4 regions of the Streptomyces sp. NBC_01320 genome follow, and region 1 is predicted to be linked to each of the others. Evidence: riboswitches for the same ligand, from Rfam matches in the RefSeq annotation. Region 1 holds a riboswitch; each other region holds the start of a gene.
The links. A riboswitch is a leader RNA that binds a small molecule or an ion and turns the genes downstream of it on or off. The one in region 1 is predicted to bind cobalamin.

Region 1 (6,806 bases):
CGGCCGAGGCGTACGCGGAGGCGGTCGCGGAAATGCCCGAAGGTCCTGGCCGCGAGAGGCTGGCCGAGCTGGAGCGGCTGTTCGCCCTTCAGTGGGTGGCCCGCAACAGTGGCGATCTGCTCGCCGCCGGCCATCTGACGGTTGATCAGGTAACTACGCTACCGGAGGCCGTCGAGCAGCTCATCGCCACCGTCGCCGGGCATCTGCCCACCCTGATCGAGTCCTTCGCGCTGCCGGACGAGGTGCTCGCGGACTGGCCCATCGCAGGCGCCGACTACGTCGATGCGTACGACGATCCGGAGGCGTCCTGGCACACCACCGGGGCGCAGGGGGAGCGGTGAAGGCCTCGGCCGAGCGAACTGCCGGGCACCTGTGCCGGGTACGGGACGCGGTCGGGTCCCTCGGAGTCCGGGCCGTTCTGCTGGCGTACTGGGGCACCGTATCCGTCCTCTCCCGGTGCTGTACGAAGCGGCGGATGATCGTTGGCGAATCGGTTCGCCGCAAGGCGTAACCGGCAGATCGGGAGTCAGTTACATCGGCGTCGGGACCGTGCGTGCCGCCGTCCCGGGCATCGCCGGAACCTGCATGACGTGCGCGAACTGTACGACCTAGCGAAGAGGAAGATCATGAGCGCGATTCACCCCAAGATCACCGACGTACTCACGAACACCTTCAAGGTGCCCGCCGCCGAGATCCTTCCCGGTTCCACGATGGACAGCCTGGAGATGGACTCCCTCGCCGTCGCCGAGTTCGCCGTCATCATCAAGGAGACGCTGGGGGTCGAGGCCGACTCCGACAAGCTCTACAAGGACGCCACCCTCGCCGACATCACGACGTTCATCGATGCTGCGGTGAGCGGCGACCCCGCGATGAGCAACGCCCGATGAACAGGCCTGCCGTCGCCGTCACCGGCCTGGGGATGATCACCCCGGTCGGCAACGACACCGACACCACCTGGGACGGGGTGTGCGCCGGGGTCTCACCGGCCCGCACCGTCCCCGAGCTCGAAGGCTGCGCGATCGACTTCGCCTGCACGGTCTCCGGCATCGATCTGGACGAGGCGGTCGGCGGCCGTGCGGCCTTCCGGATGGGGAGGTACGTCAAGTTCGCCGTCCTCGCCGCGCGGGAAGCGGTCGCGGACGCCGGACTGGACCCGGCCGACTGGGACGGCAGCCGGGTCGCCGTGGTCGTCGGCACCAGCAGCGGAGGCTCCGCGGGCCTGACCGAACAGGCCGTCGCCCTCGACCGGCGCGGACCGGGGGCCACTTCACCGGCGGGGATTCTCCTCACCATTCCGAACATGCCCGCTGCGGAGATCGCCATCCGGATGGGGGCGACCGGTCCCAGCCTGGCGCCGTGCACCGCCTGTTCGTCCGGGGTCACCGCGCTCTCCGTCGCCCGGGACCTGCTGGTCACCGGGCAGTGCGACCTCGCGATCGCCGGAGCCACCGAGTCGATCGTCTTCCCGGTCGCCATGACCGGATTCGCCCGGTCCGGTGCCGCCGCGACGAGGGACGGCGACCTGGCCCGCCTCTGCCGGCCCTTCGCGGCCGACCGCGCCGGTCTCGTCATGGGCGAGGGCGCCGCCGTCATGGTGCTGGAACGGGCGGACGACGCACGGGCCCGGGCAGCGGTCCCGCGGGCGCTGCTCGCCGGGACGGGCGCCACGACCGACGCCCACCATCCCACCAGTCCGCATCCGTCCGGCGCCGTCGCCCGGGCCGCGGTCGAGGCCGCGCTGCGCGACGCGGACTGGGGGGCCGAGGACGTGGAACACGTCAACGCGCACGGCACGTCGACACCGTTGGGCGACGCCACGGAAGCCGCTCTCATCAGCCGGGCCTACCCGCACCGGCCACCCGTCACCGCCCCCAAGGGGGTACTGGGCCACTGCATGGGGGCTGCCGGAGCCATCGAGGCGGGGCTGACGATCCTCACGCTGCAGCGCGGCGTCGTACCGCCGATCGCCAACCTGGAAGCCCCGGCGCCCGAGTTCGACATCGACTGCGTCACCGAACAGCCTCGCCACCGGCCCGTCCGGCGCGCCGTGAGCCACTCCTTCGGGTTCGGAGGCCACAACGCCGTGGTCGCCCTCCAGCGCCCGTAGGCATGGGGGGAGCGGGCCGGGGCGGGACGGCCGGGGCGCCTGCGGCCCCACCACACCGCCGACCAGCCGCGCGGGGCAGCGTGATAGCTTGCCAAAGCCAGTCAAACTCCACGTAGGGGTCAGGGAATCCGGTGCGAATCCGGAGCTGACGCGCAGCGGTGAGGGGGACGGGCGGGGCCACGGCCACTGGGACATCCACGGATGTCCTGGGAAGGCGTCCCGTCCGAAGGAACCCGAGTCCGAAGACCTGCTGGCACCTGCCGCCCGGTACCGGGCGGCAGCACTCCGTACACCGGGCTCCGCGCATGGGCCCTGAGACGCAGAGGGACTCCGTGCCGTCCATAGCCAGCCCTGTCCGCGCCGCCGCCCTGCTCGCGGCGGCACTCCTCCTGCTGACCGCGTGCGGCGGAGGGACCGACGACTCCACAGCCAAGTCAGCTGGTGGAAAAGGCTATCCGGTGACGCTCAGGAACTGCGGCCGCACCGTCACCGTCGCAGCCGCACCGCACCACGCCGTCTCCGTCGACCAGGGATCGACGGAGATCCTGCTCTCCCTCGGCCTCGCCGACCGGCTGGCGGCCACAGCCACCTGGACCGACCCGGTGATGAAGGGGCTGGAGAAGGCCAACGCGAAGGTGCCACGTCTCTCGGAGAACCGGCCGTCGTCGGAGAAGGTCCTCGACCAGGAACCCGACTTCGTCAGCGCCTCGTTCGAATCGACCCTCGCCAAGGGCGGCGTCGCCCCCCGAGAACAGTTCGAGGAGCTCGGTGTCCCCACCTACGTGTCGCCCGCCGACTGCACCGGCAAGGACAACAGCGGCGGCGGCGACGGAGCGCGTACCGAAGCACTGACCATGGACAGCGTCTACGGCGAAGTGCGCGACCTGGCCGCGGTGTTCGGTGTCCAGCAGCGCGGAGACGAGCTCGTCGCCCGGCTGCGGGAGCGGGTGAAGAAGGCCACCGACGGCATCGACGTCTCCGACGCCACCCTCCTCTACTGGTTCTCCGACTCCAAGGCCCCGTACCTGGCGGGCTGCTGCGGCGCACCCGGCGTCATCACCAAGGAGCTCGGAGCGAAGAACGTCTTCGACGACACCCATGAGGAATGGCCGCAGATCAGCTGGGAGACCGTCGCCGACCGCAACCCCGACGTCCTGGTCATCGGCGATCTGACGCGCAAGGCACAGACCGCCGAGAGCGCCGCGAAGAAGATCGAGTTCCTGGAGTCCAATCCCGCGACGAAGAACATGGACGCCGTCAGGCACAAGCGGTACGTGCTCCTCAGCGGCCAGGCCATGAACCCGTCCATCCGGACGGTCGAGGGTCTGGAACAGGTCGCCGCCGGGCTGCGGACGTTCGGGCTCGCCGGGTGACGGACACCGAACGGGTCGCAGCGGTACGTACGGAGCAGGCACCCGGAACCGATACGCACCGTAGGCCCGGTGGCACGCGGGGGCTGCGCGACGGCGTGCTGTGGGCCGCGGGCGTCACCCTGCTCGCGCTGTCCGTTGCCGTCGCCGTCACCATCGGCCCCGCCCGGATCTCCGTCGCCGACGTCTGGTCCGCGGTGGCCGCCCATCTCGGGGTGGGCGACTCGCGGCTCACCCCGATCCGGGACGGCATCATCTGGAACCTGCGCATGCCCCGTACTCTGCTCGCCGCCGTGTGCGGCGCCGGGCTCGCGGTGTGCGGCACGGTCATGCAGTCCCTGCTCCGCAACCCGCTCGCCGACCCGTTCGTCCTCGGCGTCTCCTCCGGGGCATCGACGGGCGCGGTCGTGGTCGTCGTACTCGGGGTGGGCGGGGGAGCGGTGTCGATCTCGACCGGGGCATTCTTCGGGGCGCTCTGCTCGTTCGCCCTGGTGCTGCTGCTCAGCCACACCCTCGGCGGTACGACGGACCGGGTGGTCCTCTCCGGCGTCGCCGCGATGCAGCTGTTCTCCGCGCTGACCTCCTTCGTGGTGATGACCTCGGCCGACGCCGAGCAGACCCGAGGTGTGCTGTTCTGGTTGCTCGGCTCGCTCAGCGGGGTCGGCTGGACCGATGTGTGGGTCTGCTTCACCGTGCTCGTCGTGACCCTGCTGATCTGTCTGGGCCACGCCCGTACGCTCGACGCCTTCGCCTTCGGTCAGGACGCGGCCGCCGCACTGGGAGTCAACGTCGGCCGCACCCGGATCGTGCTGCTCTGCACGACCGCGCTGCTGACCGCCGCGCTCGTCAGCTCGGCGGGCGCCATCGGCTTCGTCGGACTGGTGCTGCCCCATGCCGCCCGGGCGCTCACCGGCTCCGGGCACCGGCGGCTGCTACCGGTCACCGCGCTGGCCGGGGCGGTGTTCCTGGTCTGGGTCGACACGCTCGCCCGGACCGTCCTCGACCCGCAGGAGGTGCCGGTGGGCGTCGTCACCGCCCTCATCGGCGTACCCGCGTTCGTATCGGTCCTGTACCGCACCCGGAGGACCACATGACATCCACCGGCACCGCCGCAGGTCTGCGCGCCCAGCGGGTCTCCCGGGAGGCGGGCGGTCGTCTCGTCCTCGACGGGGTCTGCCTCGTCCCCCCGCCCGGCGCGACCGTCGGACTCCTCGGCCCCAACGGGTCGGGCAAGTCCACGCTGCTGCGGGTGCTCGCGGGGGTCCTCGCGCCGTCGGCGGGCGTGGTGACGCTCGACGGCGAACCGCTCGCCGCGATCGGCCGGCGCACCGTCGCGCAGCGGGTCGCCGTGGTCGACCAGCACGCCGACACCCAGGTCGAGCTGCGCGTCCGGGACGTCGTCGGGCTCGGCCGCATTCCGCACCGCCGCGCCTGGTCGGCGCCCAGCCGCGCGGACGACGAAGCGGTACGCGAGGCGCTGGAACGCACCGGACTCGCCGAACGCAGCGACCAGTCCTGGCACACGCTCTCCGGGGGCGAGCGCCAGCGTGTCCAGATCGCCCGCGCACTGGCGCAGCAGCCACGTGAACTGCTGCTGGACGAGCCGACGAACCATCTCGACATCCAGCACCAGCTGGAGCTGCTGTCCCTGGTCACCTCGCTGCCCGTCACCGGCGTCATCGCCCTGCACGACCTCAATCTGGCCGCGATGTTCTGCGACCGGATCGTCGTCATGAAGGAGGGGCGGGTGGTGGCCGCCGGTACCCCGGCGGAGGTGATCACCGAGCAACTCATCGCGGACGTGTACCGGGTACGGGCGGTGGTCACCCAGGACGGCCCGGACGGGCGGCCCTCGGTGCGATTTCTGCCCGGACGGGCGGAGTAGCCGCACGTACGGAACTGGAGGCGGACCCCGGCACGGTGCGGGCCCGCCCCTGGCCTGTCCGCTCCCGGGAGCCGCGCCTGCCCGGGGCGCCGGGACCGGCCGTGGAACTCACCTGGTGAGGTCGTAGTGACGGTAGAGCTCCTCCTCCTCGGAGACGGAGAGATGCGCATCCGCGTCCACTCTCGGGGCGCCTTTCACGCGGTCCTTCGGATGAGGGATGTGCAGATCGGAGCCGACCCGGCGAGCGCCCTCCAGGGGCACGAAACTCTCCTTCATGCCGAACAGGCCGGTCTTCACCGTGATCCAGTCCGGTCTGCCGGTGGCGTCGTCGAGATACACCCGCCCCACGGTGCCGACCTTCTCGCCCCTGGGGTCGTACACCGTCAGGCCGTCGAGCTCCTTGGAATCCGTGAAACCGTCAGCGGCTCCCATGACCGGTTCCTCCTCGCCCGGGCGCGCGTTCTGTGGTCGGCTCCACCGAGGACGGCACGTCCGGCTTCCATCGCGCCTCACCCGGATGGGCGATGCAACTTCCCGGCCCGGAACCGTGGCCCGTCGCATCCGGGACGTCAGCGTGCGATGCCGGTGGTGTTGGGGGAACAGCCCGGCGTTGGACCATTCGAGTGAGGCCATGACAAAAGGCGTACGTGGGACTGTGGACGGGCACCCGGGCGGCCCGGCCGAACGGCGCGCCGACCGCACCGGTCGGCATGAACGAGGCCGCCTGGCCTCGGCGTCGCCTCCGTGGGACTGCGTGGGCGCCTCCGGTCCCCGGGGCGCGGCCTGCCTGCGCCGGTGAGCGCGGCGTTCGGTGGCGCGGTGGGCCAGGTCGGCGCGGTGGGCCAGGTCGGCGCGGTAGGCCAGGTCGGCGCGGTAGGCGGTGGGGCCGCCGTTCCGCATCACCTCACGCGTGATGGTCGAGGTGGGGCGGTCGAGACGTCTGGCGATCTCCGCGTAGGGGAGGCCGTCGGCCGGCCCCAGCGCGATCTGCCGGCGCTTCCTCACGCCTCCGGCATTGCGTTCATTGTCAATCCATTGCAATGCGCTGCTTGGCCATCATTGCATTAGATTCAAAACCATTGCAACGATTATTGAGCCTCACCTGCATCTATGTTGCTAGTTCGCAACGAGTGTATTGATGGATTCATGAATGCAACGTAGCGTTTCCGATGTCAGAAACAATGAGTCGACAGGAGAGCACCATGCAGAAGTTCGACACCCCCGCCCCGATCTCCGCCGTCCTCGACATCCCCGCGGGGCGCGTCCGGTTCATCGCCGCCGACCGGGCCGACACCGCGGTCGAGGTCCTGCCCGCGGACGCTTCGCACGGCCGCGACGTGAAGGCGGCGGAGCAGACCACGGTTGAATACAGCGACGGCGTCCTGCGGATCGAGGCCTCGGCGAAGAACCGGATCCTCGGCAGCTCCGGATCCATCGAGGTGAC
Region 2 (6,806 bases), 1.4 Mb from region 1:
CGGAGCAGACAGCCCGTGCGGTCGCGCAGGGCGGCCAGCATGTGCTCGGCCAGCTCCTGCGTTCCGTAGCGCGCATAGGGCGCGGTACGGACGGGGCCGCCGAGCATGGCGGCGGCGTAGTGCACCAGCGGGACCTCGGGGACGAGGGTGGAGACGGCCGTGGCGTGCACGGCGTGGGTGTGCACGACGGCGGCGGCGTCGGTGTGGCGGTAGACCGCCAGGTGGAGCGGGAGTTCGCTGGTCGGGGCAAGGACGCCGAGCACCTGGTTGCCGTGGAGGTCGACGGCCACGGTGTCGCCCGGGCCGAGCCGGTCGTACGGCACACCGCTCGGCGTGACCAGGACGAGGTCGCCGACCCGCGCCGACACATTGCCCGAGGTGCCGACGACCAGGCCCTCCGTCGCGGTCCTGCGGGCGGTGGCGACGACACCGTTCCAGGCCTGCTCGATCGCGTCGCGCGCATCGTTCGCGTCGTGCCCGTTATGACCGTTGTGCCCGTCGCGTGCGTCCTGGTGATGATCGCTCATGGGGGAATCCTGTCAGCGGGGTCGGCGCGGCAGGGGGTCCCGGGTGACCCACATCTCCTTTCGAGGGTTTCCCGGCCCCGGATCACGGGGCGCAACGGGGGGCGGGAGAGGCGAAATCCGGCCACGGCGGGCGCTGCGCCCCGCATCGACTGTCGGTGGCCCGACAAAGAGAACGGCTCAACTCCGTTTGGAGTCACCGCAGGGCCCCGCTCAGTTCATCTTCCGTTCATCCAGGTTGCCTACGTTCCACGTGCCAATGACGTCGAACGATTGCCTGGGTAAATGGAACACATCACGCTGCTACTCGCGATTGTGATCGTGACAGCTCTAGTGTTCGATTTCACGAACGGTTTCCATGACACCGCGAACGCGATGGCGACCACCATCTCGACCGGTGCCCTCAAACCCAAGACGGCGGTGGCCATGTCCGCCGCTCTCAACCTCGTCGGCGCATTCCTGTCGGTGGAGGTCGCCAAAACGATCTCCGGCGGGATCATCAACGAGGAAGGGCTGCGGACAGAAGTCATCTTCGCGGCCCTCGTCGGCGCCATTCTGTGGAATCTGCTGACCTGGCTGGTCGGCCTGCCGTCCAGTTCGTCCCACGCACTCTTCGGCGGCCTGATCGGCGCCGCGGTGATGTCGGCGGGCTGGTCCTCGGTCGACGGCGGCACCGTCGTCACCAAGGTGCTGCTTCCCGCGGTCGCCGCCCCGGTCGTCGCCGGTCTCGCCGCACTGCTGGCGACCAGGCTGACCTACCGGATCGGCGGCGGGATCCGTAACGACGCCCAGGAGAAGGCCACCGCCAAGGGCTACCGGGCCGGCCAGATCGCCTCGGCCGGACTGGTCTCGCTCGCCCACGGCACCAACGACGCGCAGAAGACCATGGGCATCATCACCCTGGCCCTGGTCACCGGTGGCGTCCTGTCCCCCGGCTCGAACCCGCCGGTCTGGGTCATCGTCTCCGCCGGTCTGGCCATCGCACTCGGCACCTACCTGGGCGGCTGGCGCATCATCCGCACCATGGGCAGCGGCCTCACCGAGCTCAAGCCGCCGCAGGGCTTCGCCGCCCAGACCAGCGCGGCCACGGTCATCCTGGCCTCCTCGCACCTCGGCTTCTCCCTCTCCACCACCCAGTCCTGCTCCGGCGCCGTCATGGGTGCGGGGCTCGGCCGCCGGGGCGGTGTGGTCCGCTGGTCCACCGCCACCCGGATGTTCGTCGCCTGGGGTCTGACCCTGCCGGCCGCGGGTCTGGTCGGCGCGGGCGCGGAGTTCCTCACCAAGCAGGGCACCTGGGGTGTCGCCGTCGTCGCCGTCCTGCTCGTCGCGGGCTCCGGAGCGATCTGGCTGCTGTCCCGGCGCAAGCCGGTCGGGCACGACGATGTCGCGCCCACCGGTGAGGACGCCGAACCGGCCGGTGTCATCACCACCGCCATCGCGGCCGTCACCCCGCCGCCGCCCGCCGGGGCGGCCGCGGTCGCCACGGCAGTGGACACGACCACGGACCTCAAGACCACCATCCCGGCCCAGCCCGGAACCGTCGCCGCCGATCCGGCGCGGCCCGCCACGGTGTAAGGACAGATCACCATGAACATCGACTGGGCAGCTCTCGGCTCCGTTTTCGGCGTCTCGCTCGTCGTCACCGTCGCACTGGTGGGCCTCTTCACCCTGGGCATCGTCGGCCTCTCCAAGCAGCCCGAACCGGCCGCGCAGGGCGGCTCCACCGGAGGCTCCCTGGTGCTCGCCCGTGCGGGTGCGTACCTCTGCTTCGGGCTCTGCGCGGCCGCGGTCGCGTACGGGATCTATCTGATCGTCGCCTGAGAGCCTGTCGGGTGACCTTCGATCGGATAGCGGACGCGGTCTGGTGCGTGCGATTCCAAGGCGTCGGGATGTCCTCGGATGGGGTCTCCCCTGCTCGAACGAAGCCGAGAGCCTGGGGAAGGAGCTACTAGGACATTTCGGCAACGCGGGAAGCGTGCGTGCCAGGGCGCGGCCGCCCGATCAGAGGTCACCCGACAGGCTCTGAGCCCCTTCCCGCACTCTCCCATCGGGCCGGACGCACCTCGCGTGTGTCCGGCCCGATGTGCGTCTGCGCACACTGCACCGCCGCAGGTCAACGCCAGGTTGACGGGCGTTCGCGGAGCGTGGTGGACTGCCGGAGCCATTTACGGCGACAGCAGAGGAAGCCGGTGCGAATCCGGCGCGGTCCCGCCACTGTCACCGGGGAGCAGTCCCCCACACCGGAAGTCACGGCTCGCGCATGCGGGTTGGAAGGCCGGGGGAACTGCGGATCCGGGAGCCAGGAGACTCTCGCCGCCGGTCACGTCGAACCAGGGCGCGGACCCTGAGTGAGGACATATCGCCATGCCCGGCTGCCGTGCGTCCGCCGTTTCTGTGCCGCTCCCACCAGGAGTCGGCTGTACGAAGGTCCTTCGAGGCAGTACGGCCGGTTGAGCCGTGCGAGCCGACCGCATCTTCGCGTACGGCGCCGCCGCCGGCCTGATCGGCGATCTGCTGCTCGGTGATCCCCGCCGGGGGCATCCGGTCGCCGCCTTCGGGCGGGCCGCGGCGGGCGTCGAACGGCGTCTGTGGCGCGACCACCGCGGGTGGGGCGCCCTGCACACCCTGGTCTGCGCCGGAGGCGCTGCAGGTGGAGCCGCGCTGGCCGCCCGTGTTGTACGCCGTCGTCCCGCCGCCTCCGTCGCCCTGACCGCGGCCGCCACCTGGTCCGTCGTCGGCGGCACCTCGCTGGGGCGCGAGGCGCGCGCCATCGGCGGCGCGCTCGCCGCCGGTGACATCGAGCTGGCCCGGGAGCGGCTCCCCCATCTGTGCGGGCGCGATCCGCACTCCCTCGACGGGCCGCAGATCGCGCGCGCCGTGGTGGAGTCCGTGGCCGAGAACACCTCGGACGCGGTGGTCGGCGCGCTGGTGTGGGGCGCGCTGGGTGGCGTGCCCGGACTCGTCGCCTTCCGCGCCGTCAACACCCTCGACGCGATGGTCGGGCACAAGTCGCCCCGCCATCTGCGCTACGGCTGGGCCTCGGCCCGCCTGGACGACGTCGTGGGCTGGCCCGGTGCCCGGCTCACCGCCGTGCTCGCCGTGGTTGCCGGGGGGCAGCCGCGTCGAGCGTTGCGGGCCTGGCGGGCGGACGCGGGCAGACATCCGAGCCCCAACGCGGGTCCGGTGGAGGCCTCGTTCGCGGGGGCGCTCGGCGTACGGCTCGGCGGGACCCTCGCGTACGGCGGACGTGTCGAGCACCGGCCGGTACTGAACGGCGCAACCGGCCGTGCGGTGGAGACCGGGGACATCGAGCGCGCGGTGCGGCTGTCGCGCCGGGTGGGGGTGCTGGCCCTCGGCGTGTGCGCGGCGGGCCGGCTGATCGCGGGACGGTGGTCGCCCTCGGGGCGGCGTCCGGCCGCGGGACGGAGCGGGAAATGAGCGGCGGACTGCTGGTCGCCGGAACCACGTCGGACGCGGGCAAGAGCGTCGTCACGGCAGGCATCTGCCGGTGGCTGGTGCGCCAGGGCGTGAAGGTCGCGCCGTTCAAGGCGCAGAACATGTCGCTGAACTCGTTCGTCACCCGCGAGGGCGCGGAGATCGGACGCGCGCAGGCGATGCAGGCGCAGGCCGCCCGGGTGGAACCGACCGCGCTGATGAACCCGGTGCTGCTCAAGCCCGGCAGCGACCGGTCCAGTCAGGTCGTCCTGATGGGCAGGCCGGTGGGCGAGATGAGCGCGCGCGGTTACCACGGAGGGCGACAGGAATCCCTGCTCGGTACGGTCGTTGACTGCCTGGAGCAGCTTCGGAGCACCTATGACGCCGTGATCTGCGAGGGTGCGGGCAGCCCGGCCGAGATCAATCTGCGGCGCACCGACATCGTGAACATGGGGATCGCGCGGGCCGCGCGGTTCCCCGTCGTCGTGGTCGGCGACATCGACCGCGGTGGCGTCTTCGCCTCGTTCTTCGGCACGACGGCACTGCTCAGCGCCGAGGACCAGGCGCTGATCGCCGGCTATCTGGTCAACAAGTTCCGCGGCGACGTGTCGCTCCTGGAGCCGGGTCTCGACATGCTGCACGGGCTGACCGGGCGACGGACGTACGGAGTGCTGCCGTTCGCCCACGGCCTGGGCATCGACGAGGAGGACGGACTGCGGGTCTCGCTGCGCGGGGCCGTACGCGAGTCGGTCGTCGCGCCGCCGCACGGAGAGGACGTGCTGCGGGTCGCGGTGTGCGCCGTACCGCTGATGTCGAACTTCACCGATGTGGACGCGCTGGCCGCCGAACCGGGTGTCGTGGTCCGGTTCGTGGACCGGGCGGAGGAGCTGGCCGACGCGGATCTGGTGATCGTGCCCGGCACGCGCGGGACGGTGAGGGCGCTGGCCTGGCTGCGGGAACGGGGGCTGGCCGACGCGCTGCTGCGGCGGGCGGCGCAGGGGCGTCCGGTGCTCGGCATCTGTGGCGGGTTCCAGGTGCTCGCGGAGCAAATCGAGGACGAGGTGGAATCGCGGGCGGGGCGGGTCGACGGGCTCGGACTGCTGCCGGTGCGTATCCGGTTCGACCACGAGAAGACCCTCGCCCGGCCGGTCGGTACGGCGCTCGGGGAGCCGGTGGAGGGGTACGAGATCCACCACGGGGTCGCCGATGTGCGGGGCGGCGAGCCGTTCCTGGACGGGTGCCGGGTCGGCGCGGTGTGGGGGACGCACTGGCACGGGTCGTTGGAGAGCGATGCGTTTCGGCGTCGGTTCCTGGTGGAGGTCGCGGCAGCGGCGGGGCGGCGGTTCGTGCCGGCGCCGGACACGAGTTTCGGCGCTCTGCGGGAAGAGCAGCTGGACCGCCTGGGGGACTTGATCGAGGAGCACGCGGACACGGGGGCGTTGATGCGGTTGATCGAGGCGGGGGTACCGGAGGGATTGCCGTTCGTGGGCCCTGGGGCACCGGAGGTGCCGGCGGCCCGAGGGCGCGGTGTTGTGGCTGGTGCACGTCGCGCTGACGAGCCCGGGGTGGCTGGGGGGTCGACGTGAGGGGAACGCCTACGGCGGGCTTTCCTCCCCGCCCCGCCCCTTCCCGTAACCGGGGCTCCACCCCGGACCCCAGTCCTCAAACGCCGGACGGGCTGGAACGCGGCCCGCGGATGGATGACGTCGTCAAGGAGGCTTTGTGAGTACCCCGTATCCCTTTACTGCCATCGTCGGGCAAGACGATCTGCGGCTCGGATTGTTGCTGAACGCCGTATCGCCCGCTGTCGGCGGTGTGCTCGTGCGTGGGGAGAAGGGGACCGCCAAGTCCACCGCCGTGCGGGCGCTCGCCGCGCTCATGCCCGAGGTCGATGTCGTCCCCGGCTGCCGATTCTCGTGTGACCCGGTGTCACCCGATCCGGCGTGTCCCGATGGTCCCCACGAGGCCGGGGGCGGCGTGTCGCGGGCGGCGCGGACCGTGGAGCTGCCGGTGGGCGCCTCCGAGGACCGGCTCGTCGGGGCGCTCGACATCGAGCGGGCGCTCGCCGAGGGGGTCAAGGCCTTCGAGCCGGGGCTCCTCGCCGATGCGCATCGCGGAATCCTGTACGTCGACGAGGTCAACCTGCTCCATGACCACCTGGTGGATCTGCTGCTGGACGCGGCTGCCATGGGTGCCTCGTACGTGGAACGCGAAGGCGTCTCCGTACGGCATGCCGCGCGGTTCCTGCTCGTCGGAACGATGAACCCCGAAGAGGGCGAGCTGCGGCCGCAGTTGCTCGACCGGTTCGGGCTGACCGTCGAGGTCTCCGCGTCACGCGACACCGATCAACGCGTCGAGGTCGTACGGCGGCGGCTCGCGTACGACGACGATCCGGCCGCGTTCGCCGCCCGGTGGGCCCAGGAGGAAGGGGAGTTGCGGGAGCGGATCGCCGCGGCGCGGGCGCTTCTTCCCCATGTGGTGCTCGGGGACCGTGCGTTGCGGCAGATCGCCGCCACCTGTGCGGCCTTCGAGGTCGACGGGATGCGCGCCGACATCGTGATGGCCCGCACCGCGACCGCGCTGGCCGCGTGGGCGGGGCGTACCGACGTGCTCGCCGAGGACGTCCGGCAGGCCGCCCTGCTCGCGCTCCCCCACCGGCGCCGCCGCAATCCGTTCGACGCGCCCGGTCTCGACGAGGACAAGCTCGACGACACTCTGGAGCAGAACAGCGGTGAAGGGGACGGGGGCGGGGACGATCCCGATCCGGACGGGCCGGGTGGGGGTGGGCAGCCTCCGCGGGAGGACGGGCCCGACACGCCGCCGCAGCCCGAGGCGGGGAACGGCGAC
Region 3 (6,806 bases), 5.1 Mb from region 1:
CGGCGAGCTGTTCGACGGTCATCTCCTGGTCGAGATGGCGCTCCATCCAGGCGAGCGTCCCGCCGACCGTGTCGCACGCGGTGCGCGGCAGTGGGCGCTTGATGAACTGCGCCTGGCCGCCGTCCCGGTGCGGCGGCACCACCATGCGGCGGGCGATGGCGTTGGCGACATCGGGGCCGTGCGCCTGACGGACCAGATGCAGACAGGCGTCGATCCCGGCGGCGGTGCCGGCCGAGGTGATGACCGGCCCCTCGTCCACGTACAGCACATCCGGCTCGACGACGGCCCGCGGGAAGCGGCGGGCCAGCTCGGCGGCGTGGCGCCAGTGGGTGGTGCAGCGGCGGCCGTCCAGCAGCCCGGCCGCGCCGAGGACGTACGCGCCGGAGCAGACGCTCAGCACGCGCGCCCCGCGGTCCACCGCACGGCGCAGGGCGTCCAGGACCTCCTTGGGGTACTCCCGGTCCATGAAGTGGCTGCCGGCCGGTACGGCGACGAGGTCGGCCTCCTCCAGCCGGTCCAGTCCGTGCGGTGTGCTGATGGTGAATCCGGCATGGGTCTGCAGCAACGGGCCTTCCGCGGAGACCACCGCGAAATCGTGGACCGGCAGGCCCTCGTCGCTGCGGTCGAGGCCGAACACCTCGCACAGCACGCCGAGTTCGAAGGGGTGGACCTCGTCGAGCAGGAGAGCGGCGACATTCTTCAGCATGACGTCAGTGTGGCAGTAATTCGATGCTGCGTGACAGTCCTGCCACTGCCGAAATACGGCCGCACGGACGACAGTAGGGGCATGAACACATTCATGAACTTCCTGGCCATAGCCGCACTTTTCGCTCTCGTCCTGCTGCCCGCACTCATCGGGCTCGCACGGGAGCGCCGGATCGACCGTGAGCTGCGCGCCGCGGAGTACGAACGGCGGGCGGAGCCCCCGGAAACGGCAGGCGCCGCGCAGCCGGTCACGGCCACGCGGCGCCCGTATCCCAGAGCCGGGGTCAGGGTCTAGAAGTCGTCGTCGAAGGCGACCGAGCCCTCCACCGCCACCTGGTACGCCGACGGGCGGCGCTCGAAGAAGTTCGTCAGCTCCTGAACACCCTGCAACTCCATGAACGAGAACGGGTTCTCGGAGCCGTACACCGCCGGGAAGCCGAGCCGGGTGAGCCGCTGGTCGGCGACACACTGCAGGTACTCGCGCATCGACTCGGTGTTCATGCCCGGCAGTCCGTCGCCGCACAGGTCGCGGCCGAACTGCAGCTCCGCGTCGACGGCCTCCTTCAGCATGTCGGTGACCTGCTGCTGGAGCTCGTCGTCGAAGAGGTCGGGCTCCTCCTTGCGGACGGTGTCGACGACCTCGAACGCGAAGTTCATGTGCATCGTTTCGTCACGGAAGACCCAGTTGGTCCCCGTGGCGAGACCGTGCAGCAGACCGCGCGAGCGGAACCAGTAGACGTACGCGAACGCGCCGTAGAAGAACAGCCCCTCGATGCACGCCGCGAAGCAGATCAGGTTCAGCAGGAAGCGTCGGCGGTCCGCCTTCGTCTCCAGCCGTTCGATCTTTTCGACCGAATCCATCCACTTGAAGCAGAACTGCGCCTTCTCGCGGATGGAGGGGATCTCCTCCACCGCGTCGAACGCGGCCGCGCGGTCGTCCGGGTCGGGCAGGTACGTGTCGAGCAGCGTCAGATAGAACTGGACGTGCACGGCCTCCTCGAAGAGCTGCCGCGACAGATACAGCCGCGCCTCGGGGGAGTTGATGTGCTTGTACAGCGTCAGCACAAGGTTGTTCGACACGATCGAGTCGCCGGTCGCGAAGAACGCGACGAGCCGGCCGATCATGTGCTGCTCGGCGGGTGTCAGCTTGGCGAGATCGGCGACGTCGGAGTGGAGGTCGACCTCCTCGACCGTCCAGGTGTTCTTGATCGCGTCGCGGTAGCGCTCGTAGAAGTCCGGGTAGCGCATGGGCCGCAGGGTCAGTTCGAAGCCCGGGTCGAGCAGATTCTTGTCGGTTGAGCTCATTACTGGCAGGCCTCGCAGGACTCGGGGTTTTCGAGGGAACAGGCGATCGCGTCCGCGTCGGGAGCCGAAGCCTGCTGTCCGGGAAGGGCAGCGGCGACCGTGGCCTGACCGGACGCCGCCCGGGCGATCCGGGTGGCCGGGCGTGAGCGCAGGTAGTACGTCGTCTTGAGCCCCTGCTTCCAGGCGTAGGCGTACATCGAGGAGAGCTTGCCGATCGTCGGCGTCTCCAGGAACAGGTTCAGCGACTGGCTCTGGTCCAGGAACGGTGTACGCGCCGCCGCCATGTCGATCAGACCGCGCTGAGGGATCTCCCACGCCGTGCGGTACAGCGCCCGTACGTCCTCCGGGATCCAGGCGAAGCCCTGCACCGAGCCGCTCGCCTCGCGCAGCGCCTCGCGGGTCCGCGCGTCCCACACGCCCAGCTGCTTCAGCTCGTTCACCAGGTAGGCGTTGACCTGGAGGAACTCACCGCTGAGGGTCTCGCGCTTGAAGAGGTTGGAGACCTGCGGCTCGATGCACTCGTACACCCCGGCGATCGAGGCGATCGTGGCGGTCGGAGCGATGGCGAGCAGCAGCGAGTTGCGCATGCCGGTCTGTGCGATCCGGGCGCGCAGCGCTTGCCAGCGCTCCGGCCAGCTCAGCTCGGTGTCGTAGTGGTCGGGGTGCAGTACGCCGCGGGCGGCGCGCGTCTTTGACCAGGCGGGCAGCGGACCGGAACGCTCGGCGAGGTCGCAGGACGCCTCGTACGCGGCGAGCATGATCCGCTCGGAGATCTTCGTGGAGAGCGCGCGGGCCTCGGGGGAGTCGAACGGCAGCCGCAGCCGGAAGAAGACGTCCTGGAGCCCCATCGCGCCCAGCCCCACCGGACGCCAGCGAGCGTTGGAGCGGCCGGCCTGCTCGGTCGGGTAGAAGTTGATGTCGACGACCCGGTCGAGGAACGTCACGGCGGTACGGACGGTGGCGTCCAGCCGCTCCCAGTCGATGTCGCCGTCGGCCACGAACGAACCGAGGTTGACCGAACCGAGGTTGCAGACGGCGGTCTCGCCGTCGTCGGTGACTTCGAGGATCTCGGTGCACAGGTTCGACGAGTGGACGACGCGACCCGGCTCGGCCGTCTGATTGGCCGTCCGGTTGGAGGCGTCCTTGAACGTCATCCAGCCCTGACCGGTCTGCGCGAGCGTCCGCATCATCCGGCCGTACAGCTCACGCGCGGGCATCGACTTGCGGGCCAGGCCCTTGGCCTCGGCGGCCCGGTACGCGGCGTCGAACTCGTCGCCCCACAGGTCGACCAGTTCCGGCACGTCGGCGGGGGAGAACAGCGACCAGTCGCCGTCCGCGTCGACCCGGCGCATGAACTCGTCCGGGATCCAGTGCGCCAGGTTGAGGTTGTGCGTACGCCGCTGGTCCTCGCCCGTGTTGTCGCGCAGCTCCAGGAATTCCTCGATGTCCGCGTGCCACGTCTCCAGGTAGACGGCGGCGGCGCCCTTGCGGCGGCCGCCCTGGTTCACTGCGGCGACCGAGGCGTCGAGCGTCTTCAGGAACGGCACGATGCCGTTGGAGTGCCCATTGGTGCCGCGGATCAGTGAGCCGCGGGCGCGGATCCGGGAGTACGACAGGCCGATGCCGCCCGCGTGCTTGGAGAGCCGCGCCACCTGGTGGTAGCGGTCGTAGATCGAGTCGAGCTCGTCCAGCGGCGAGTCCAGCAGATAGCAGGAGGACATCTGCGGGTGCCGGGTGCCGGAGTTGAAGAGTGTGGGGGAGGAGGGGAGGTAGTCGAGGCGGCTCATCAGGCCGTACAGCGAGGCGACCTCGTCCAGTGCGCGTACCGACTCGTCCTCGGCGAGACCGGCGGCGACGCGCAGCATGAAGTGCTGCGGCGTCTCGATGACCTGGCGGGTGAGCGGGTGGCGCAGCAGATAGCGGCTGTGCAGCGTCCGCAGCCCGAAGTAGCCGAACCGGTCGTCGGCGCCGTCGGCGAGGGACTGCTCGACCAGCGCGTCGAGCCGGGCCGCGTGGAGTGCCACGAACGCGGCCGTGCGGTCCGCGATCAGACCTTCGCGGTGGCCGACGGCTACCGAGGCGGAGAACGACAGCGCGCCCTGACCGGCCGCCTCGTCCGCGATGGTGCGGGTCAGGAGGCGGGCGGCGAGCCGGGAGTACGAGGGGTCCTCGGCGATCAGACCCGCGGCGGCCTCGGTGGCCAGCGCGCGCAACTCCGCCTCGTCCGACGCGGCGTTGCGGCCGCGCAGCGCGGCGGCGGCGACGCGACCGGGGTCGGTGTCGGGCAGATCGGCAGTGAGGTCGGTCAGGGTCCGCAGCAGTGCGGTACCGGGTCCGTCGTTCGTGGTTCCCGCGGACTCGGCGACTGAAGCCGGATCGGCTGGCGCGATGGTCACGTGGTGCTCTCCCTCGCTCGGCTCGGGGCCGGCGGGGGAGCGGGGCAGCCGCGCGGAGGCATGCCCGAAGAAGGAGGGCAGCACTGCGTGCGGCGTCCACCGGCCCATCCGCGAGGCCCGGACGTCTGGGCGTCCGGATCGGTCGAGCCGGACGCGCTGTCGGCAGGTCCTCGGACTTTCAGGGTGCGCAAAGGGGCACCGAATACACCGTTGCGGGACAGTTCCGGATTCGCACCGGATTTCCCTGCGGCGACAGCGAGCACGAGCATACATGTGGGGGCCGCCCGATGAGGCGGCCCCCACATGTTGTGTCGTACGGGTTCAGCATGATCGTACAAGGAGTCCCGATGCTTGGGCCCGGGAGGAATTGTTTCCCGTGGCTCGTAGGTGCGGAGTGCTGGAACAGTTTCGAAGGTCAGGTGGGTCGTTTCTGTTGCTCGATGTACTCCTTGATGAGGGACAGGGGTGCCCCGCCGCAGGACGGGGCGAAGCGGGACGGTGACCAGAAGTGCTGGCCCCACAGGTACTTGTGGGTGAGGTCGGGCAAGTCCTGTCGGAGGTGGCGAGTGGAGGCGTCCTTGAGGCAGCCGGCGAGTTCGGAGAGCGCGACTTTGGGCGAGTAGTGGACCAGGAGATGAACGTACTTGGTCCTGTTTGCCGTTGAACTCGACCAGCGTGGTACCGAAGTCCGCTCGCACGTCCCCCATGACCTGCGCGCAGCGCATCAGGATCTCGTCGGTGAACACGCCCCGCCGTATGTGGGGATGAAGACCAAGTGGGCGTGCAGGGTATGAATGATCATTCTTCCTCCGTGTATATCGGTGTGTAGTGCCTAATCTCAGGACGTGGGTCAATCTTGGGCGTTAGTCTGGCCGGGTGAAGCTGGTGGTGCAGGTCAAGCTCTTACCGACGTCCGTGCAGGCGGCGGCACTTGAGGCGACCCTGCGTGCCTGCAACGAGGCAGCCTCGTGGGCGAGTGAGGTTGCGTTCGAGAGGGAAACGTTCCGGAACTTCGCGCTGCGCGAGCACACCTACGCCGAGGTGAAGGAGCGGTGGGGGCTGGGAGCGCAGGCCGCCCAGCACGTGATCAAGAAGACCTGCGACGCGTACACCACGCTGCAGGCGAACCTGCGGGCGGGGAACCTCGGCAGGCCCGGCACGAAGCGCCACCGCCAGACCACCGGCAAGCCGGTCTCCTTCCGGTCCCATGCGGCCCAGCCCTATGACGACCGGATGCTGTCCTGGCAGATGGACACGCGCACCGTCTCGATCTGGACGACTGCCGGGCGGGTCAAGGGAGTCGCGTTCACCGGCAGTACGGAGCAGCTGGCCACCCTCGCCCGCTATCGCAAGGGTGAGTCGGATCTGGTGTGCCGGGACGGCTCCTGGTACCTGGTCGCGACCTGCGAGGTGCCCGAAGCGGAACTGAATACCGATCCGGTGGATTTCCTTGGGGTTGATCTGGGGATCGTGAACATCGCCACCACTTCGGACGGCCGCATCATGGCCGGACGGCAGCTCAACCGCATGCGGCTCCGCGACCGGAAGCTGCGCACCAAGCTGCAGAAGAAGAACACCAAGTCCGCCATGCGCCGCGCCGTACGGCGGCGCCGCAAGGACGCGCGGCGGGCCCGGGACATCAACCACAAGATCGCGAAACATATCGCGGCCGAGGCTGAACGCACCTCGCGCGGAATCGCCCTGGAAGACCTCACGGGCATCCGGGCGAGGGTACGGCTTCGCAAGCCCCAACGGGCCACGCTCCACACCTGGGCCTTCGCCCAGCTGGGAGAGTTCATCGTGTACAAGGCCCGCCGGGCAGGAGTGCCGGTGGTGTACGTCGACCCGGCGTACACCTCCCGCACCTGCGCCCAGTGCGGGCACATCGACAAGGCGAACCGGGTCTCCCAGGCCCGGTTCGTGTGCCGGTCGTGCGGATTCGTTGATCACGCCGACCGGAACGGCTCCCGCAACATCCGCGCCCGCGCGTGGACGTTGTGGCGACGCGGGGCCCCGTCAACGGCCCCTGCCGTCCCGCCTCCACGGCGGACGGCTGAACGCGGACAACGCATCACCGCCAGTGATGTCGCGTAACGCAAGCCCATCGCCTCAGCGACGGGTAGTTGACAGGCTCAGGCTGTACGTGAGCAGCGGGAGACCTGGAATGGGATCCCAGTCGCGCTCCGGAGTCCGTACGAAGCCCAGGCGGCGGTAGCCCCGGTGGGCCGCGAGCATGGCCGGCGTCGTCGACAGGACGAGCCGCGCGATGCCTTCCGTGCCGCGAGCCCGGTCGATACAGGCCTGTACGAGCGCCTCGCCGGCGCCAAGGCCGCGCGTCTCCCGTGCGACGGCGAGCATCCGGAACTCGGCCTCGTCGGGGCCGGCGACGTCAGCCCACGT
Region 4 (6,806 bases), 7.5 Mb from region 1:
TCGGTGGACTCGCCGAGCTGGACGTGACGCGGGTTGAGGAGTTCACGCACCGGGTCGGCGACGACAAAGCCCCGGCCGCCGCAGACGGAGAGTGCGGCCTGGCGATCGAGATTGCTCATGGCGCTCAACCTATTCCTGTGCCGGCGCGGGCGGTCGATACCCACGCCAAAAGTTTGGTGGAATGTTCAACCATAGTGATGTGTTGTGGAAGCTGACAGCGGGCTGCGCGAACGACGGGACGCATGGCCCGACGGATCGCCGAAAGCCGCGACCGAGGAGGACAAGTGAACGACACCTATTACGAGTTCGGCACGGCAGCCGACCGCTGGGACCGCGCCCGGATGTTCTTCGAGGCCAAGGAGTACCTGACCGCGGCCCGGATCCTGGGCGGACTGGTCGAGGAGGCACCGGAGCAGGTCGCGCCGCGGCTGCTGCTGGCCCGCGCCTATTACCACTCGGCGCGGCTCGGCAAGGCCGAGACGGAGCTGCGGGCGGTGCTGCAGCGCGACCCGGTGGAGCACTATGCGCGGCTGATGCTCGGCCGCACCCTGGAGCGGCAGGGCCGGCAGGAGGAGGCGACGCCTCACCTGAGGATGGCGGCGGCGATGTCGGGGGACTTCGGGGAGGACATGGGCAGCTGAGACGGCGAGGCTTCGGGACGGACGCTGTCCGACGGGGAAGCCCCGCCCTCCTTCCCGGCCGCTGTGGGTGCAAGACGGTGGGCCCGGTCGGCGAACGCATGCCGCCCGGGCCCTCCGTTGCGGACGGGCCGTGTCCACGTGCGTCGGCCCGGGAGGTGCCGGCGGCGTCGACCGGGGCCCGTGTCAGCGGAAGGCCGCCACGTGGTCCTCCGCGCACTGCTCGAAGGTCAGGGCACGGCTGCCCACCCCTTCAGGCAGCAAAGAATCCGATTATTCCGGTGCGCCGAGGCTCGCCGCCGTGATAGTCCGACGGGTCATGGGAGATCTTGTGACACCTCGACTCGTACTCCACCCGTTGAGTCCCGCCGAGGCGGAGAACGTAGTGGCCCGCCGTCCGGGGCCAGGGGCCCTATGGGCACCGGAGTACCCTACCGACGGCGACGCGGCCGGGGCCGGGCATTTCCTGGAGCATTGCGCCGACACCGGCAACCCCCAGCCGTTCGGCGCCTACGAGATCCGCCTCCGCCAGGACGGACACGCCATAGGCGGAGTGGGCTTTCACGGCGCTCCGAACGCGGAGGGGCAAGTGACGATCGGCTACGGCCTGACCCCTGCGGCGCGTGGTAAGGGGTACGCCTCCGAGGCGCTGCGGGCGCTGCTGGAGCTCGCCCGCGACGAGGGCATCGCCGCCGTGAAGGGCGATGCCGACCTCGACAACATCGCGTCCCAGCGTGTCATGGTGGCGGCAGGCATGTGTTTCGTCAGGGCGGACGACCGGGTGAAGCACTTCCTCATCGAATGGTCGGACACGCCGGAGGCGCCGGACGCAACGGAGATGACGTACGTGGCTGAAGCCACCGACGCGACGGACGCCGCATAAAGGGCAGAACCCGCCGGGACACTCCGGCGGGTTCTGCCGTCATACGGCCGACGAGTCGGCCGGCGCCTCAGCTCGCAGCGGCGGCCGCATGGGACGTGGTACCGCCCTCGGACGTCACCGTGCCGGTCTTCGGCACCAGCAGTCGCTCGGTCAGATAGCCGAAGACCAGACCGAAAGTGGTCCACAGCGTGACCTGAACGGCGAGGGTGGCGAGGCGGAACTCCCACAGCAGACTGGCCGGGAAGTCCTTTCCGACCTCATTGAACGAGGGCAGGAAGCCGTAGGCCAGCCCGATGACGAGCACATAGGCGGCGGACGCCGCAATGGACGCGTTCCAGTTGCCGAGGCGGGGAGCCAGCCGCTTGCCGAAGATGACGGCAGCGACGGCCAGCAGCACGCTGAGGGCGACCATCAGGAAGAACAGGGTGGTGCGTTGGCCGATCGTGTCGGGGTTTCCGACAGCCGGCGGATTGGCCGGGTACTTGAGGAATGGCACCACATACACGGTCAGCAGGGCGCCGAACGCGATCAATGCGGCCGTGGCCCTCGGGCCGAACCTGCCGATGCGGCCGAGGGCGTAGCAGAAGACCAGCGCGGCGATGCCGCCGATAGCCACGCCGAAGACCAGGACACCGGTGGCGAGACCCGCGGTGGACTGCATCGTGCGGCTGACGACTTCCTCGCCGCCGCCGTGGTCGTGGCTGTGAGCCTCTTCGAGCGCGATCGCCGCGTCCACCCGGGATTCACCGAGGAAGTAGGCGACGGCAAGAGCGAGCGCGCCCGCGGCAAGTCCGGCCAGCATGCCGCGGACGAGCAGGGCTCTGACGGATATGGAGTTCATGAGCGGGTTCCCCTGGGGTGCGCAGCGTGTCAGTGGCAGGGGAAACCGAGCAGGTGGCGACCGTCGTGAACCCACTCGTGGACACCTTCGCCGGAGATGACGGCGGTGGCACCCTGCTCGGCGCCGACGAAGTACAGCAGGACGAGCATGAGGATGCCGAAGAAGACCGCCCACGGGGCAATGGCCTTCAGCGAGATGGGGGTGATGGCGGGTGTTGCGACGCTTGCGGGGGCAGCAGTCTGTGCCATGGCAGAACCTCCTGGGGGAACACGCGTCCCGATCGTGGTACCTGAGACGACAGTGCCGGGTCTGACTTCCCGTACGGGTACGGGTTCACAGTGGCGCGACCGTGCCGGATTCTCACCGGACTTCCATCACACCGTCGTCATGTTCGTCGCGACCATACCGCCTGCGGGCACGCGCCGCCATGGCGCCATCCGCGGGGCCGGGAGGCCCGGATGCCATGGTGTGCTTACCCGAGAGGCCACAGTTCAGGGAGTTGACACCGGTGTTGACGGTACAGGTGATGTTGATCTCACCGGCGCTCAACGCGGCGCTGCGTGAAGCCCGTTTCGACGGCGACGCCCCGCTCGACGCGTCCGGTGTCCGGCGGGCGCGTGCGGCCGCGGACGCGATGCCTGCCGCCGACCGCCGGGTGTGTGGCACGGACGAGCGGTGCGCCGGGACCGCCGAGGCGTTGGGGCTGCGGTCCGATCCCGAACCGGCCCTCCGTGGCTGGGACTTGGGGCGCTGGAGCGGGCAGCGGCTGGCTGAGGTGAGCGAGGCCGAGCCGGAGGCGGTGTCGGACTGGCTGTCCGGCCCTTCGGCGGCACCGCACGGCGGTGAGTCGCTGCTGGACCTGTGCACGCGGGTCGGCGGCTGGCTGGACTCGTTGCATCGGGACGGCGCCGGTGACAGCCGCGTGATCGCCGTGGCCGAACCCGCAGTGGTACGCGCCGCGATCGTGCATGCGCTGGACCTTCCGCCGCAGACGTTCTGGCGGTTGGACGTCGCCCCGTTGACGCTGACCGAGCTCAGCGGCCGGTCCGGCCGCTGGAACCTGCGCTGCGGGCGGTCCCTGAGCACCGGAGCCGACGTCCCGTAATCCGGCGTCGGCCTCCACCACCGGACCGGCCCACCACGCCGGTGGCATCAGGTCACACCATCCCCGACGACCGGTCGGCCTGTTCGAGTCCGCCGACGGAGAGACCGAAGCGGTCGTGGAGGCGGAGCCCAGGAAGGCGGGAGGACGAGAAGGGGCAGTCCGCCCACCCGCCCCTCTCTCCGCGCGGGCCCGCCCGTGGGTCCGCCTACACCCGTACCGCTCGAGCAACATGGACAAATGGTACGTAAACTGGCCAAGGCGTTCGAACCCACCTTCTCATCGGAAGGGCGACCGACCATGACCGATCAAACACAGGTGAACCGGCCCGAAACCACGCGCTCGCAATCCGAGGCCACGCACGCGGCAGGACCGCACGGCGGAAACCGCCGAACGGAACCTGGGTCTCGGGGCCGAACCACGATCGCCGATGGCGTGGTGGCGAAGATCGCCGGGCTGGCGGCCCGGGGTGTGCCCGGAGTCCAGGGCATGGGAGGGGGATTCGCCCGCGGTATGGGGGCCGTGCGGGAGCGGGTACCCGGAGCGGGAGGTCAGTCCGTCACCAGCGGTGTCAAGGTCGAGGTCGGCGAGGTCCAAACGGCGGTCGACCTGTCGATCATCGTCGAATACGGATACTCGATCGTCGAGCTCACGGGCGACGTCCGGACCGAAGTGATCGCCGCCATCGAGCGGATGACCGGTCTGGAGGTCGTGGAGGTCAACATCTTGGTGAGCGACGTGAAGCTGCCCGACGAGGAAGAGCAACAGGAGGTGCCGGAGAGGCGGGTCGCGTAGCGGTTCGCCGGACCGGATCGCGCCTGGTCGAGAAGGCCCATCGGACCGCCTCGGCGGCGCGGAACACCCCGGCTGTCACGTGTGATCCACTGCGGTCCCGGCCAGGGATTCCCGGCCCTGGACGGCAGTACGAGCAACGGCAGTCGTCTGCCACGCCGAGACACGCCGTCCGGCGCATACTCGGAAGTGGCCCTGAAAGATTGGGGGACGCAATGATCGTCCTCGGAGTCATTCTGCTCGTGATCGGCATGGTGGCCGGAATTTCCATCTTGTGGACCATCGGCGTCGCCCTCGTGCTGATCGGTGCGGTCCTCTGGATTCTCGGTGCTGTCGGCCACGGGATGGGTGGACGGCGCCACTACTGGTGAGAACCGGAAAAAACGCTTCGCCCCGTGAGCTCGCCGGCACTTCGGGGACGTAGTTGCAGCGTGCACCTGCGCGGGACGAAGCACCCCGGCGACGGGTCCCGCTGTGCCTCCGAGGGACGGCGGGACCCGTCGCCGACGCACCGGCTCACCAGCCGTCCTCAGCCGCGGTACGCCTCCAGCAGGCGCAGCCACACCTCGCTGATCGTCGGATAGGCGGGGACCGCGTGCCAAAGCCGGTCGATGGGGACCTCACCCGCAACGGCCACCGTGGCCGAGTGCAGCAGCTCCCCGATGCCGGGGCCGACGAAGGTGACGCCGAGTACGATCTCGCGGTCGAGGTCGACGATCATGCGGGCGCGGCCCCGGTAGCCGTCCGCGTACAGTCCGGAGCCGGCGACGGCGGCGAGGTCGTGGTCGACGGCGCGGACCCGGTGCCCGGCGCGCTCGGCCGCGGCGAGGGTGAGCCCGACGGATGCGGCCTCCGGGTCGGTGAAGACGACCTGGGGGACGGCCGCGTGGTCGGCGGTGGCGGCGTGTGCGCCCCAGCGCGCGGTCGACAGCGGCGCGGTGCCCTGCGCTCGGGCGGCGATCGCGGCACCCGCGATGCGGGCCTGGTATTTGCCCTGGTGGGTGAGGAGCGCCCGGTGATTGACGTCGCCGACTGCGTACAGCCAGTTGCTGCCCTCGACGCGGCAGCTGTCGTCGACCTTCAGCCAGGATCCGGGCTTCAGTTCCACCGTTTCCAGCCCGAGGTCGTCGGTGCGCGGGGCACGGCCGGTGGCAAAAAGGATCTCGTCGGTCTCGATGCGCTCGCCGTTGTCCAGTTCCACGGTGACCGGCCCGTCGGGGCCGGCACGCCGCACGGAGGTGGCGGAGACGCCCGTGCGGATGTCGGCTCCGGCCTCGGTGAGGGCCTCGGCGACCAGCTCGCCCGCGAACGGCTCCATCTTCGGCAGCAGCCCCTTGCCGCGGATCAGCATCGTCACGTGCGCGCCGAGAGCCTGCCAGACGGTGGCCATCTCCACCCCGACGACTCCCCCGCCGACGATCACCAGTCGGCCCGGCACCTCCTTGGCGCTGGTCGCCTCGCGGCTGGTCCAGGGGCGGGCGTCGGCGACTCCGGGAAGGTCGGGAACGACGGCGCGGCTGCCGGTGCAGACGGCGACGGCGTGCCGGGCGGTCAACCGGTGTTCGGAGCCGTCAGGGCCTGTGACGGAGACCTCCTTGGTACCGGTCAGACGTCCCTGGCCCCGGTAGAAGTCCGCGCCGATCCCCTCCAGCCAGGCGACCTGGCCGTCGTCCTTCCAGTGTGAGGCGTACTCGTCACGGTGCGCGAGGACGGCGGCCGTGTCCAGGGGTCCCTGGACAGCCGCGCTGAGTCCGGGGACCTTGCGCGCGTCGGCGCGAGCCACCACGGGGCGCAGCAGCGCCTTGCTCGGCATGCACGCCCAGTACGAGCACTCGCCGCCGACGAGCTCCGTCTCGACGACCGCCGTGGACAGTCCGGCAGCCCGGGTCCGATCCGCCACGTTCTCGCCCACAGGCCCCGCACCGATCACCACGACGTCGTACACGGCGTTCTCCACAGCATCTGTCATGGGGGACAGTCTGGCCGGGGGTGTGAGCCACGGCCACATGGGCAGGCGGAATAGCGCAGAACCGGGCACCGTTGTGCCGGACACGTCCGAACGGGCACAGGAAGAGGTATCGAGAGCATGAGCACCGTAGAGCTCACCAAGGAAAACTTCGATCAGGTCGTCAGCGAGAACGAGTTCATCCTGATCGACTTCTGGGCTTCCTGGTGCGGCCCGTGTCGGCAGTTCGCGCCGGTGTACGACGCGGCGTCCGAGCGCCACGGCGACCTGGTCTTCGCCAAGGTCGACACGGAGGCGCAGCAGGAGCTGGCGGCTGCCTTCGAGATCCGGTCCATTCCGACCCTGATGATCGTCCGGGACAATGTGGCGGTGTTCTCCCAGCCGGGGGCCCTGCCGGAGACGTCGCTCGAGGATGTCATCGGGCAGGCCCGCAAGCTGGACATGGACGAGGTCCGCAAGTCCATCGAGGACCAGCAGAAGGGCGAGAAGTAGGCAGCGCGAGCGAGCGACGCCGAAGGGGTCCGGCCGGTTCGCCGGCCGGACCCCTTCGGCGTGCCCGCCACCGTTTAGAAGGGGTGGCCGGT

Region 2: linked by a shared signal. The riboswitch ahead of OG395_RS38695 (cobalamin biosynthesis protein) and the one ahead of OG395_RS44995 (ABC transporter substrate-binding protein) in region 1 are both predicted to bind cobalamin.
Region 3: linked by a shared signal. The riboswitch ahead of OG395_RS21595 (ribonucleoside-diphosphate reductase subunit alpha) and the one ahead of OG395_RS44995 (ABC transporter substrate-binding protein) in region 1 are both predicted to bind cobalamin.
Region 4: linked by a shared signal. The riboswitch ahead of OG395_RS11130 (CbtB domain-containing protein) and the one ahead of OG395_RS44995 (ABC transporter substrate-binding protein) in region 1 are both predicted to bind cobalamin.

What each region holds. Positions count from the first base shown of each region.
Region 1 covers NZ_CP108390.1:9,907,517-9,914,322, forward strand. Annotated here, with positions in the region: partial or broken gene OG395_RS44980 (acyl-CoA dehydrogenase family protein) at 1-511, shown strand, start outside; gene OG395_RS44985 (acyl carrier protein) at 627-887, shown strand; gene OG395_RS44990 (beta-ketoacyl-[acyl-carrier-protein] synthase family protein) at 884-2,107, shown strand; cobalamin riboswitch at 2,189-2,376, shown strand; gene OG395_RS44995 (ABC transporter substrate-binding protein) at 2,413-3,480, shown strand; gene OG395_RS45000 (FecCD family ABC transporter permease) at 3,477-4,571, shown strand; gene OG395_RS45005 (ABC transporter ATP-binding protein) at 4,568-5,362, shown strand; partial or broken gene OG395_RS45010 (PRC-barrel domain-containing protein) at 5,474-5,794, opposite strand; partial or broken gene OG395_RS45015 (helix-turn-helix domain-containing protein) at 6,083-6,367, opposite strand; gene OG395_RS45020 (DUF4097 family beta strand repeat-containing protein) at 6,565-6,806, shown strand, end outside.
Region 2 covers NZ_CP108390.1:8,508,263-8,515,068, reverse strand. Annotated here, with positions in the region: gene OG395_RS38710 (class II aldolase/adducin family protein) at 1-527, opposite strand, end outside; gene OG395_RS38705 (inorganic phosphate transporter) at 810-2,099, shown strand; gene OG395_RS38700 (hypothetical protein) at 2,112-2,345, shown strand; cobalamin riboswitch at 2,704-2,834, shown strand; gene OG395_RS38695 (cobalamin biosynthesis protein) at 2,982-3,962, shown strand; gene OG395_RS38690 (cobyric acid synthase) at 3,959-5,545, shown strand; gene OG395_RS38685 (putative cobaltochelatase) at 5,682-6,806, shown strand, end outside.
Region 3 covers NZ_CP108390.1:4,793,785-4,800,590, reverse strand. Annotated here, with positions in the region: gene OG395_RS21610 (GlxA family transcriptional regulator) at 1-706, opposite strand, end outside; gene OG395_RS21605 (hypothetical protein) at 788-1,000, shown strand; gene OG395_RS21600 (ribonucleotide-diphosphate reductase subunit beta) at 997-2,010, opposite strand; gene OG395_RS21595 (ribonucleoside-diphosphate reductase subunit alpha) at 2,010-4,406, opposite strand; adenosylcobalamin-variant (AdoCbl-variant) riboswitch at 4,563-4,662, opposite strand; partial or broken gene tnpA (IS200/IS605 family transposase) at 4,822-5,208, opposite strand; gene OG395_RS21585 (RNA-guided endonuclease InsQ/TnpB family protein) at 5,283-6,500, shown strand; gene OG395_RS21580 (GNAT family N-acetyltransferase) at 6,516-6,806, opposite strand, start outside.
Region 4 covers NZ_CP108390.1:2,362,252-2,369,057, forward strand. Annotated here, with positions in the region: gene OG395_RS11110 (pirin family protein) at 1-119, opposite strand, end outside; gene OG395_RS11115 (tetratricopeptide repeat protein) at 285-641, shown strand; gene OG395_RS11120 (GNAT family N-acetyltransferase) at 958-1,521, shown strand; gene OG395_RS11125 (CbtA family protein) at 1,589-2,362, opposite strand; gene OG395_RS11130 (CbtB domain-containing protein) at 2,392-2,610, opposite strand; adenosylcobalamin (AdoCbl) riboswitch at 2,614-2,762, opposite strand; gene OG395_RS11135 (histidine phosphatase family protein) at 2,889-3,467, shown strand; gene OG395_RS11140 (Asp23/Gls24 family envelope stress response protein) at 3,765-4,259, shown strand; gene OG395_RS11145 (DUF6131 family protein) at 4,472-4,627, shown strand; gene OG395_RS11150 (dihydrolipoyl dehydrogenase family protein) at 4,786-6,225, opposite strand; gene trxA (thioredoxin) at 6,343-6,714, shown strand; gene OG395_RS11160 (aldehyde dehydrogenase family protein) at 6,806-6,806, opposite strand, start outside.